One region of the Thermosyntropha tengcongensis genome, then DNA from elsewhere that is predicted to be linked to it. Evidence: a T-box and tRNA genes for the amino acid it is inferred to sense, from the RefSeq annotation. Region 1 holds a T-box; the other holds one or more tRNA genes.

The links. A T-box is a leader RNA that pairs with one kind of tRNA and senses whether it is charged. The one in region 1 lies ahead of ileS (isoleucine--tRNA ligase), so its partner is inferred to be a tRNA-Ile.
Region 2: it encodes a tRNA-Ile, which carries the amino acid that the T-box ahead of ileS (isoleucine--tRNA ligase) is inferred to sense. The anticodon was not compared.

What each region holds. Positions count from the first base shown of each region.
Region 1 is NZ_AP042437.1:1,285,161-1,289,587, forward strand. Features, by position in the region: gene ileS (isoleucine--tRNA ligase) at 1-2,667, opposite strand, end outside; T-box leader at 2,724-2,948, opposite strand; gene nth (endonuclease III) at 3,039-3,665, opposite strand; gene ACZ42E_RS06110 (amino acid ABC transporter ATP-binding protein) at 3,736-4,427, opposite strand, start outside.
Region 2 is NZ_AP042437.1:1,547,715-1,552,141, reverse strand. Features, by position in the region: gene dnaG (DNA primase) at 1-1,089, shown strand, start outside; gene rpoD (RNA polymerase sigma factor RpoD) at 1,086-2,189, shown strand; tRNA gene ACZ42E_RS07455 (tRNA-Asn) at 2,260-2,334, shown strand; tRNA gene ACZ42E_RS07450 (tRNA-Ile) at 2,462-2,537, shown strand; tRNA gene ACZ42E_RS07445 (tRNA-Glu) at 2,543-2,617, shown strand; tRNA gene ACZ42E_RS07440 (tRNA-Val) at 2,623-2,698, shown strand; gene ACZ42E_RS07435 (hypothetical protein) at 2,751-3,311, opposite strand; gene ACZ42E_RS07430 (AMP-dependent synthetase/ligase) at 3,510-4,427, shown strand, end outside.

The sequences.
Region 1 (4,427 bases):
TGCCTTTTTGACTTCAGCCCATACCCCTTCTATATCAGGCAGAGAAACAGCTCCTTCCGGTTTTTCCGAAACAGGTTTTACATCTACCCGGGAAGCTATGAAAATCTTATCCAGGCTGGCAACTTCTTTTAATGCTGCAAGCCACTCTTCATTAGCATAAATAGTCACCCAGGCTGCCAGGGAATGGCCTATAACCTTGCGGCTGCGCGCTTCTTCCATAGCCTTGGTTACAACTTCCCGCACCTTAAGGATTTTTTCCATCCGGTCTTCGATTTTATCATCTGTATAACCTTTTACTTTCGGCCAATCAAGAAGCTGCACGCTTATCGGCTGGTCATCCTTCCTCAAATAGCTCCAAATCTCTTCGGTAGTAAAAGCCAGAATCGGAGTTAAAAGAACTACCAGGGTATTTATAAGCTCATAAAGGACTGTCTGCACAGCTCTTCTTTCCTGGTCATCAGGATGTGAGCAGTACAGTATATCTTTACATATATCAAAATAGATATTGCTCAAATCGACAGTACAGAAGTTGTGAATAGAATGGAATACAATATGGAACTCATAATTTTCGTAAGCCCGGGTAACCCTTTCCGTAAGCCTGTCAAGCTTTATCAGGACCCATTTGTCAAGGTCAGACAGTTTCTCGTATGCTACCTGATGTTTCAAAGGATCATAATCATAGATATTGCCCAGGATAAAACGGCAGGTGTTCCTTATCTTGCGGTAAGCTTCCGCGCTCTGCCTGATTATATTTTCGGAAACCGCCACATCAGAACGGTAATCAGCCGAGGCTACCCAGAGCCTCAATATATCCGCGCCCATTTCTTCAATCATCTTGAGCGGGTCAACTACATTACCCAGGGATTTGGACATCTTGCGCCCCTGCTCATCTACCACAAAACCATGGGTTAAAACACTGCGATAAGGTGCCTTTCCTCTTACAGCTACAGCGGTGGAAAGTGAGGAGTTAAACCATCCGCGATGCTGGTCGCTTCCTTCCAGGTAAAGGTCAGCCGGCCATGCCAGTTCCGGATAAGTTTCCAGAACTGCCATATGGCTGGAGCCGGAATCAAACCAGACATCCATAATATCAGTTTCTTTTCTGAAACTGCTTCCTCCGCACTTCTCGCATTTATATCCGGAAGGCAGCAAATATTCCGCATCCTTTTCAAACCAGATATCCGAACCGTGCTCGGCAAAAAGCTCGCTCACATGGTTTATAACTTCATCTTTAATCACCGTTTCTCCACATTCATTACAGTAGAATATGGGAATCGGTACCCCCCAGGTGCGCTGTCTGGATATGCACCAGTCGCCGCGGTCCCTTACCATGTTGTAAATACGGTCGCGCCCCCAGGCAGGAATCCAGGTAACTTCATCAATAGCTTCCAGAGCTTCTTTGCGGAAATTTTCGATAGAAGCAAACCACTGTTCAGTTGCCCTGTAGATAATAGGCTGCTTGCATCTCCAGCAGTAAGGATACTGGTGCTCTATCTTGTCTGCCTTGAGCAGCATCCCCAGATTATCCAGCTCGGCAATAATATCCTTATTGGCATCATGCACCAGCATACCCTTGAACTTGCCTGCCTCTTCCGTGAAGCGCCCGCTGTTGTCAACAGGTGATATTACTTCAAGGCCGTATTCCTTGCCTACATAGAAGTCATCTTCCCCATGGCCGGGAGCAGTATGGACACATCCGGTACCAGCCTCTAAAGTTACATGGGTACCCAAAACTACTATGGAATCGCGGTCAAACATGGGATGCCTGCATATAACCCTTTCCAGTTCCCTTCCTTTGTATTCATTCAAAATGATATAAGCATTAAAGCTTATTTCAGAAGCTACCTTTTCCAGAAGTCCTTTGGCTATCAGGTATTTTTCGCGATTTACCTCAACCAGTGCATAATCAAATTCAGGATGCAGGGAAATGCCGGTATTAGCCGGAATTGTCCAGGGAGTAGTAGTCCAGATGATTATATAGGCATCTTCCGGCAGAACTCCGCGTCCATCCTTCACCGGGAACTTAACATATATAGAAGGTGAAACCTTGCTGCTGTATTCAATTTCTGCCTCTGCCAGGGCTGTTTCGCAGTCGGCACACCAGTAAACCGGCTTTAAGCCTTTATAAATATAGCCTTTCTTGGCCATTTCGCCAAAGACTTTTATCTGTACCGCTTCAAAATAAGGCTCTAAAGTAAGATAAGGCCTTTCCCAGTCCCCTCTTACCCCCAGCCTTTTGAACTGCTCGCGCTGGATATTTACATAATTAAGGGCATATTCCTTGCACTGACGGCGGAATTCCACGACATCTGTTTTATGCCGGTCAATTCCCATCTTCTTGATAGCCTGCTGTTCGATAGGAAGGCCGTGGGTATCCCATCCCGGTACATAAGGCGCATCAAAGCCGCTCATGGAGCGGTATTTCACAATAATATCCTTCAATACTTTATTAAGGGTATGTCCCAGATGAATGTTCCCATTGGCATAAGGAGGCCCATCATGCAGTATAAACTTGGGCTTGCCTGCATTTTTCTCCTGTACTTTGTGATATATGTCATTCTCTTCCCAGAATTTTAAAAATTCAGGTTCGCGGGTAGGCAGATTTGCCTTCATAGGAAATTCTGTCTGCGGCAGATTTAAAGTGCTGTCATATTTCCCTTTGCCCATGCTTTTTTTACCACCTCACCAGATTATTTGTATATATTGACAAAAAACCTTTCATCCCTAGGGACGAAAGGTTTGCTTCCGCGGTACCACCCTTATAGTGTTTTTAAAAAACACCACTTTAAGCCCTATAACGTAAGGCACCCGTTCAAGCCTACTTGCTGCAGGCTTTCGGCCTGAAAGCTCCCGGGTGATCTTCACCTGGCAACAAGCTGCCTGGCTTTCACCCTCCCAGGCTCGCTTAAAGCTCGTTATCCGGCTACTCTCCCGATCATCACCATAAATATTCATTTATTACCTGAAAATCGTATTTTATTGTAGCATATACCATCTTACAAAACAACTATAAGGAAACGGCAATTGAGAATTTTATCCTAAAAATTTTTGTGGCATAAATCCTCAATTATACAGCTTTCACATTCCGGCCTGCGTGCCCTGCAAACCCTGCGCCCGTGGAAAATAAAAAGGTGGTGGGCTTTTCCCCAGCTGGAAACAGGAATAAGTTCCTTAAGCTGTATCTCAGTCGCGACCGGATTTTTTGCCCTTACCAGGCCTGTACGGTTGGCAACCCGGTGGACATGGGTATCTACCCCCAGTCCCGGCTTATTAAAACCTACCGCCAGAACCACATTGGCTGTCTTTCTTCCCACTCCCGGAAGCTTTAGCAAGTCTTCCATATTGTCAGGTACTTCTCCATTATGCTCTTCTACCAGCATCTCAGCCATCTTTTTGAGGTTTCTTGCTTTGCTCTTATAAAGCCCTACCTGTCTTATCAGCTTCTCCAGTTCCGCAATCTCCGCCTGTGCCATCGCATGAGGGGTATTATACCTAAGAAAAAGCTTTTCCGTTACCTTATTAACCTGTTCATCCGTGCTCTGTGCTGACAGTATTACAGCTGCCAAAAGTTCAAAAAGCGAACTGTATTTAAGCAGGGTACCAGCATCAGGATATTCATGGCTTAGCTTTTCCAGCATAATACGGCATCTTTCCCGGTTTTCCACTTTACATCAAATCCTCCTGAATTAAAAGCCTGGCCTTTTCTTAAAAACCAGGCTGCAAATAAGGCTCCCGTTATAAAACCTTGCTCAAAAAAGACTGGGTACGAGGGTTTTTGGGATTGTTAAAAATCTCTTCCGGAGTCCCCTCCTCAATTATCTGGCCTTCGTCCATAAATATTACCCGATCCCCAACTTCCCTGGCAAACCCCATTTCATGCGTCACTACCACCATAGTCATGCCTTCCAGAGCCAAATCCTTCATAACGGACAAAACTTCCCCCACCATTTCAGGGTCCAGGGCAGAAGTAGGTTCATCAAAAAGCATTACCTTGGGCTGCATGGCCAAAGCCCTGGCAATAGCCACCCTCTGCTTCTGGCCTCCGGAAAGATTGGCAGGATATACATGGGCTTTGTCTTCCAGCCCCACTTTGCGCAAAAGCTCCATGGCCAGTTTATTGGCCTCTTCCCTGGGCACCCCTTTTATCTTGATCGGAGCCATAGTTATATTTTCCAGGGTAGTTTTATGGGGAAAAAGGTTAAAATGCTGGAAAACCATGCCCATCTTCTGGCGCACCTTATTTATATCGGTTTTCGGGTCAGTCACTTCTTCCCCATCTACATAAATATGGCCTTTATTAACCTTTTCCAGCTGATTTATACATCTAAGCAGGGTACTTTTTCCCGACCCGGAAGGTCCAATTACGCATACTACCTCCTGCTGGTCAATATGCAGGTTTATTCCCTTTAATACCTCAAGCCTGCCGA
Region 2 (4,427 bases), 260 kb from region 1:
ACTGAGCTTTTTTCCAAAAGAAGCAATCTCTATGGCCTTTTTCAGGCCAAAGAAGCGATTAGAGAGGCTAATGAGGCTATCCTGGTGGAAGGTTATATTGATTGTGTAAAGCTTTACCAGGCTGGTATAAAAAATGTGGTAGCTTCTCTGGGAACGGCTTTTGCACCGGAACAGGCGAGACTTCTGGCGCGTTATACGGAAAAGGTAATAATCCTGTATGATGGTGATGAAGCAGGACAAAAGTCAGCTTTGAGGGCAGGAGAGATTTTACATGAAGAAAAGCTGCAGACTTATGTGGCATTACTTCCCGGGGGACATGATCCGGATGAGTATATCGATTTAGTCGGAAAAGAGGATTTTTTGACATTTATACAGAATAATAAAATAAGCTATATAGAATTTAAAATCGACAGATATATAAAAAATCAGAAAACGATGCAGCTGGAGGATAAGATACGGGTAATAAATGCGATAAAATCCGATATATTGGATTTAGAAAGTGAAATAGCCAGGGACTATTATATAAAAGTGCTGGCAAAAAAATTACAGCTGGAAGAAAATCTTATATATCGCGAGATAAACCGTATAAACCCCAAAAAAACGGATAAAACTGGGAATAAAACTATAACAAAAAGGTATAATATAAAATACGGTAATTATACATGGGAAGATAGATTAATGGCGGCTATGCTTATGGACAGCGCAGTATTTAAATATGTAAAAGAAAAAGCAGGTTACGGGATATTTACTAATGAGGATTATCGCCAGATATGTATGGTATATGATGAGATAGGTGAAAAGGATAATATGGAAAAAGAAAGGCTTTTAGAAGCCAGGCTGCAGGAAAAAGGACTTATGTCCTGTTATGCTAAATTAACTTTTTTAATACAGGATGGTAATGTTTTAAGCAAGGCACAGATAGCCGATGTAGTTAAAAGATTTTTAGAAAGCAGGAGAGAAGCTATCTGGCAAAAATTTTTTGCCAGGATAAATATTTTGAAGGATAAAGGGGATTTTAAGGAAGTGTTGAAGTTTCTGGTTTATCTTGATTTATTTCTAAATAATGCCCAGGAAGGGGGGATAAGATGAAATTGGACAAGAAGCTGGATGGAATAGTAAAAATGCTGGAAACAAAAGCCAAGAAAAAAAAGTATATAACCTATAATGAGATTATCGATGAATTACAGGTTTTCAGTAACTTAGAACCTGAAGATATTGAAGAAATATTAGAACGCCTGCATTCATCGGGCATAAACGTAGTTGTTGGGGATTCTGATATTGATGCTGGCATTGATGATGCTGGTCTTGATATAGACCCGGAAGCTCTTGATTTAGAAGAGGTAATGATCCCAGAAGGGATTGAAATAGATGATCCTGTTCGCATGTATTTGAAGGAAATAGGAAGGGTGCCTCTTCTTACAGCTGATGAAGAAATAGAATTGGCCAAAAGGATTGAAAACGGGGATGAAGAAGCGAAAAGAATGCTGGTAGAAGCCAACCTGAGACTGGTAGTAAGTATTGCCAAACGTTATGTGGGAAGAGGGATGTTGTTTCTGGATCTCATTCAGGAAGGCAATCTGGGCCTTATGAAGGCGGTAGAAAAGTTTGATTATCGCAAAGGCTACAAATTCAGTACCTATGCTACCTGGTGGATAAGGCAGGCTATTACCAGAGCCATAGCAGACCAGGCCCGCACCATAAGGATTCCTGTGCATATGGTGGAAACTATAAATAAATTATCAAGGGTACAAAGGAGCCTTCTGCAAAGCCTGGGAAGAGAGCCTACCCCGGATGAAATTGCGGAAGAAATGGATATTCCTGTGGATAGGGTTATTGAAATAATGAAGGTAGCCCAGGAGCCTGTATCACTGGAGACTCCTATTGGAGAAGAAGATGACAGCCATCTGGGAGATTTTATAACTGATGAAGATGCAGAGTCTCCTGAAGAGTCAGCCTCTTTTGTACTGTTAAGGGAACACCTGGATGGGATCTTGAGTACCCTGACTGAGCGCGAAGAAAAAGTTTTGCGCCTGAGGTTTGGATTGGATGATGGCAGGCCGCGAACTTTAGAAGAAGTAGGGCAGGAGTTTGGGGTTACCAGAGAACGCATAAGGCAGATTGAGGCTAAAGCGTTGCGCAAGTTGAGGCATCCCTCCCGCAGTAAAAAACTTAAAGACTATATAGAATAAAAAATAAAAAATGTGTTGACAATTTAAAAGGTGGCGTATATAATAAATATCGTTGAGGCGATGATGATGTTCCTCGATAGCTCAACGGTAGAGCATCCGGCTGTTAACCGGAGGGTTGCAGGTTCGAATCCTGCTCGGGGAGCCATTTAGAAAACTTTAAAGCGGTAACCACGTTACCGCTTTTTACTTGAATAAATTGCAGCGAAATAAGTTTTAGTCTATTGACCTGAGGGAAAAAATTTAATATACTTATTTCGCGGGTTAAATTTCCCGGGCCTATAGCTCAGTTGGTAGAGCTACCGGCTCATAACCGGTTGGTCCCAGGTTCGAGTCCTGGTAGGCCCACCATGTTTGGCCCCTTGGTCAAGTGGTTAAGACACCGCCCTTTCACGGCGGTAACAGGGGTTCGAATCCCCTAGGGGTCACCAAATACGGGCGATTAGCTCAGCTGGGAGAGCACCTGCCTTACAAGCAGGGGGTCGTAGGTTCGAGCCCTGCATCGCCCACCATAGCGAAATTATAAGAGCTCAGTTTGAAAACTGAGCTCTTTCTTTTTGGGGATTATTTGGGATTTTCTTTTTTTGTCTCCCTTTCCTCAAGTTCGAGCTTGTATATTTCAAAACCATCACTGTTAAAGCGGGCATGGATTTTATAGCAGATAGTCTGCATGAAATCCGGGCAATCGATCTGGTAGGTGCGGATAAAGATAATTTCCTTTTCTTTTATTTCCCATCTGATAAATGGCAAATCTTCTTCGGTAATCATAGGCAGTCCTTCCCTGGGGATTATTACCTGCTTTTTGATTTCTGGCTGATAGGCGGTTGCATAATTGATAATTTGCCAGGCTAATTCCGCACAAAAACCTTGTTCAAGGTATTTTAGAATCTCGCTGTTGTTTTCTCCGTGATCAGATATGATAAAACCTTTTTCTATGTGTGTTTCTTTCAGGAAAAGGTTATAAAAACTGTAACGGTATATGAGTTCGGAAAGTAAAAGTTTTTTTATTTCTGCCCTGCTTAAAGCCTCTGGATTAAAGATGGGATTTTCCGCAGCATAAAGAGGAGCAGGAGCTAAATTAAAAAATACAATCAATATCAGGGTATAAGCTGCCAGTTTTTTCATACAATACTCCTTTTTTTAATTTATTATAATATTTTCCAGATAATGGAACGATAATTTTTGGTCGAAATAAAGCAGAACAAAATAAATAAAATTAAGACATTTTGTAATAAAAATATTACGAAATACTGTAATATCATATTGAATAGTGATAAAATAAAAATAACGGACAGGAAAAATTGATGGTGAGGGGGAAGGACTATGGAGATGCTTGAAAGGTTTGAAAAAGAAGTAAAAACCTTGCCGAGGATGTTCTACAATACGGTAGAGAATTTCCCTGAACGGCCAGCCATGAGGTTCAAGATGGAAGGGACTTATGTCACTCTGAGTTATAAGGGTTTTGCTGATATTGTCCAGGAAATAGCCAATGGGCTTTTAAGTTTAGGGGTGGCTAAAGGCACAGCTATTGGGCTTATGGCTCATACCTGCGAAAGATGGGGCTGGGTTGATTTTGCTATCCAGTGTGCAGGAGGAATTACAGTTACTATATATCCGACTTTATCAGCCGGGGAAGCATCTTTTATTTTAAAACACTCCGAGGCCAAACTCCTTTTTGTAGGCAACAGTGATATTGCAAGCCGTATAGAAACCGCCTTGCATAATCTTCCGGAGCTGGAATACATAATTGTAATGAATTCTACTTATCAGGGCAACCATCCCAAAATAATGAACTTAAGTGAACTGCGGGACAAAGGAAAGGCCTATGCCCTGCAGAACCCTATGGCGCTGCAAAACCGCTGGGAATCCTTAAAAGGCAGTGATCCTTCCAGCATAATATATACTTCAGGTACTACCGGGAATCTTAAAGGAAGCCTTTTAACACATGAGGACCTTATCGGGGCTCTGGCACGCAGCCTCAAACACATGGAAATAGGCGGCTATCCTGTAACTTATAATGATGTAGCTTTTTCCCTTTTACCCCTTGCCCATATATGGGAAAGAAATAATTCTTATCTGGCCATGATATCTGTAGGAGGCTGTATAGGATATGCTGAAAAGCCTACCACTCTGATTCAGGATATCCAGCAGATTAAGCCTACCTGGGTCCTTCTGGTGCCGCGCTTGTGGGATCGCATTTATGCCGGATTTAAGGCAGCCTTTTGCAGCAGTCCTGAAGGC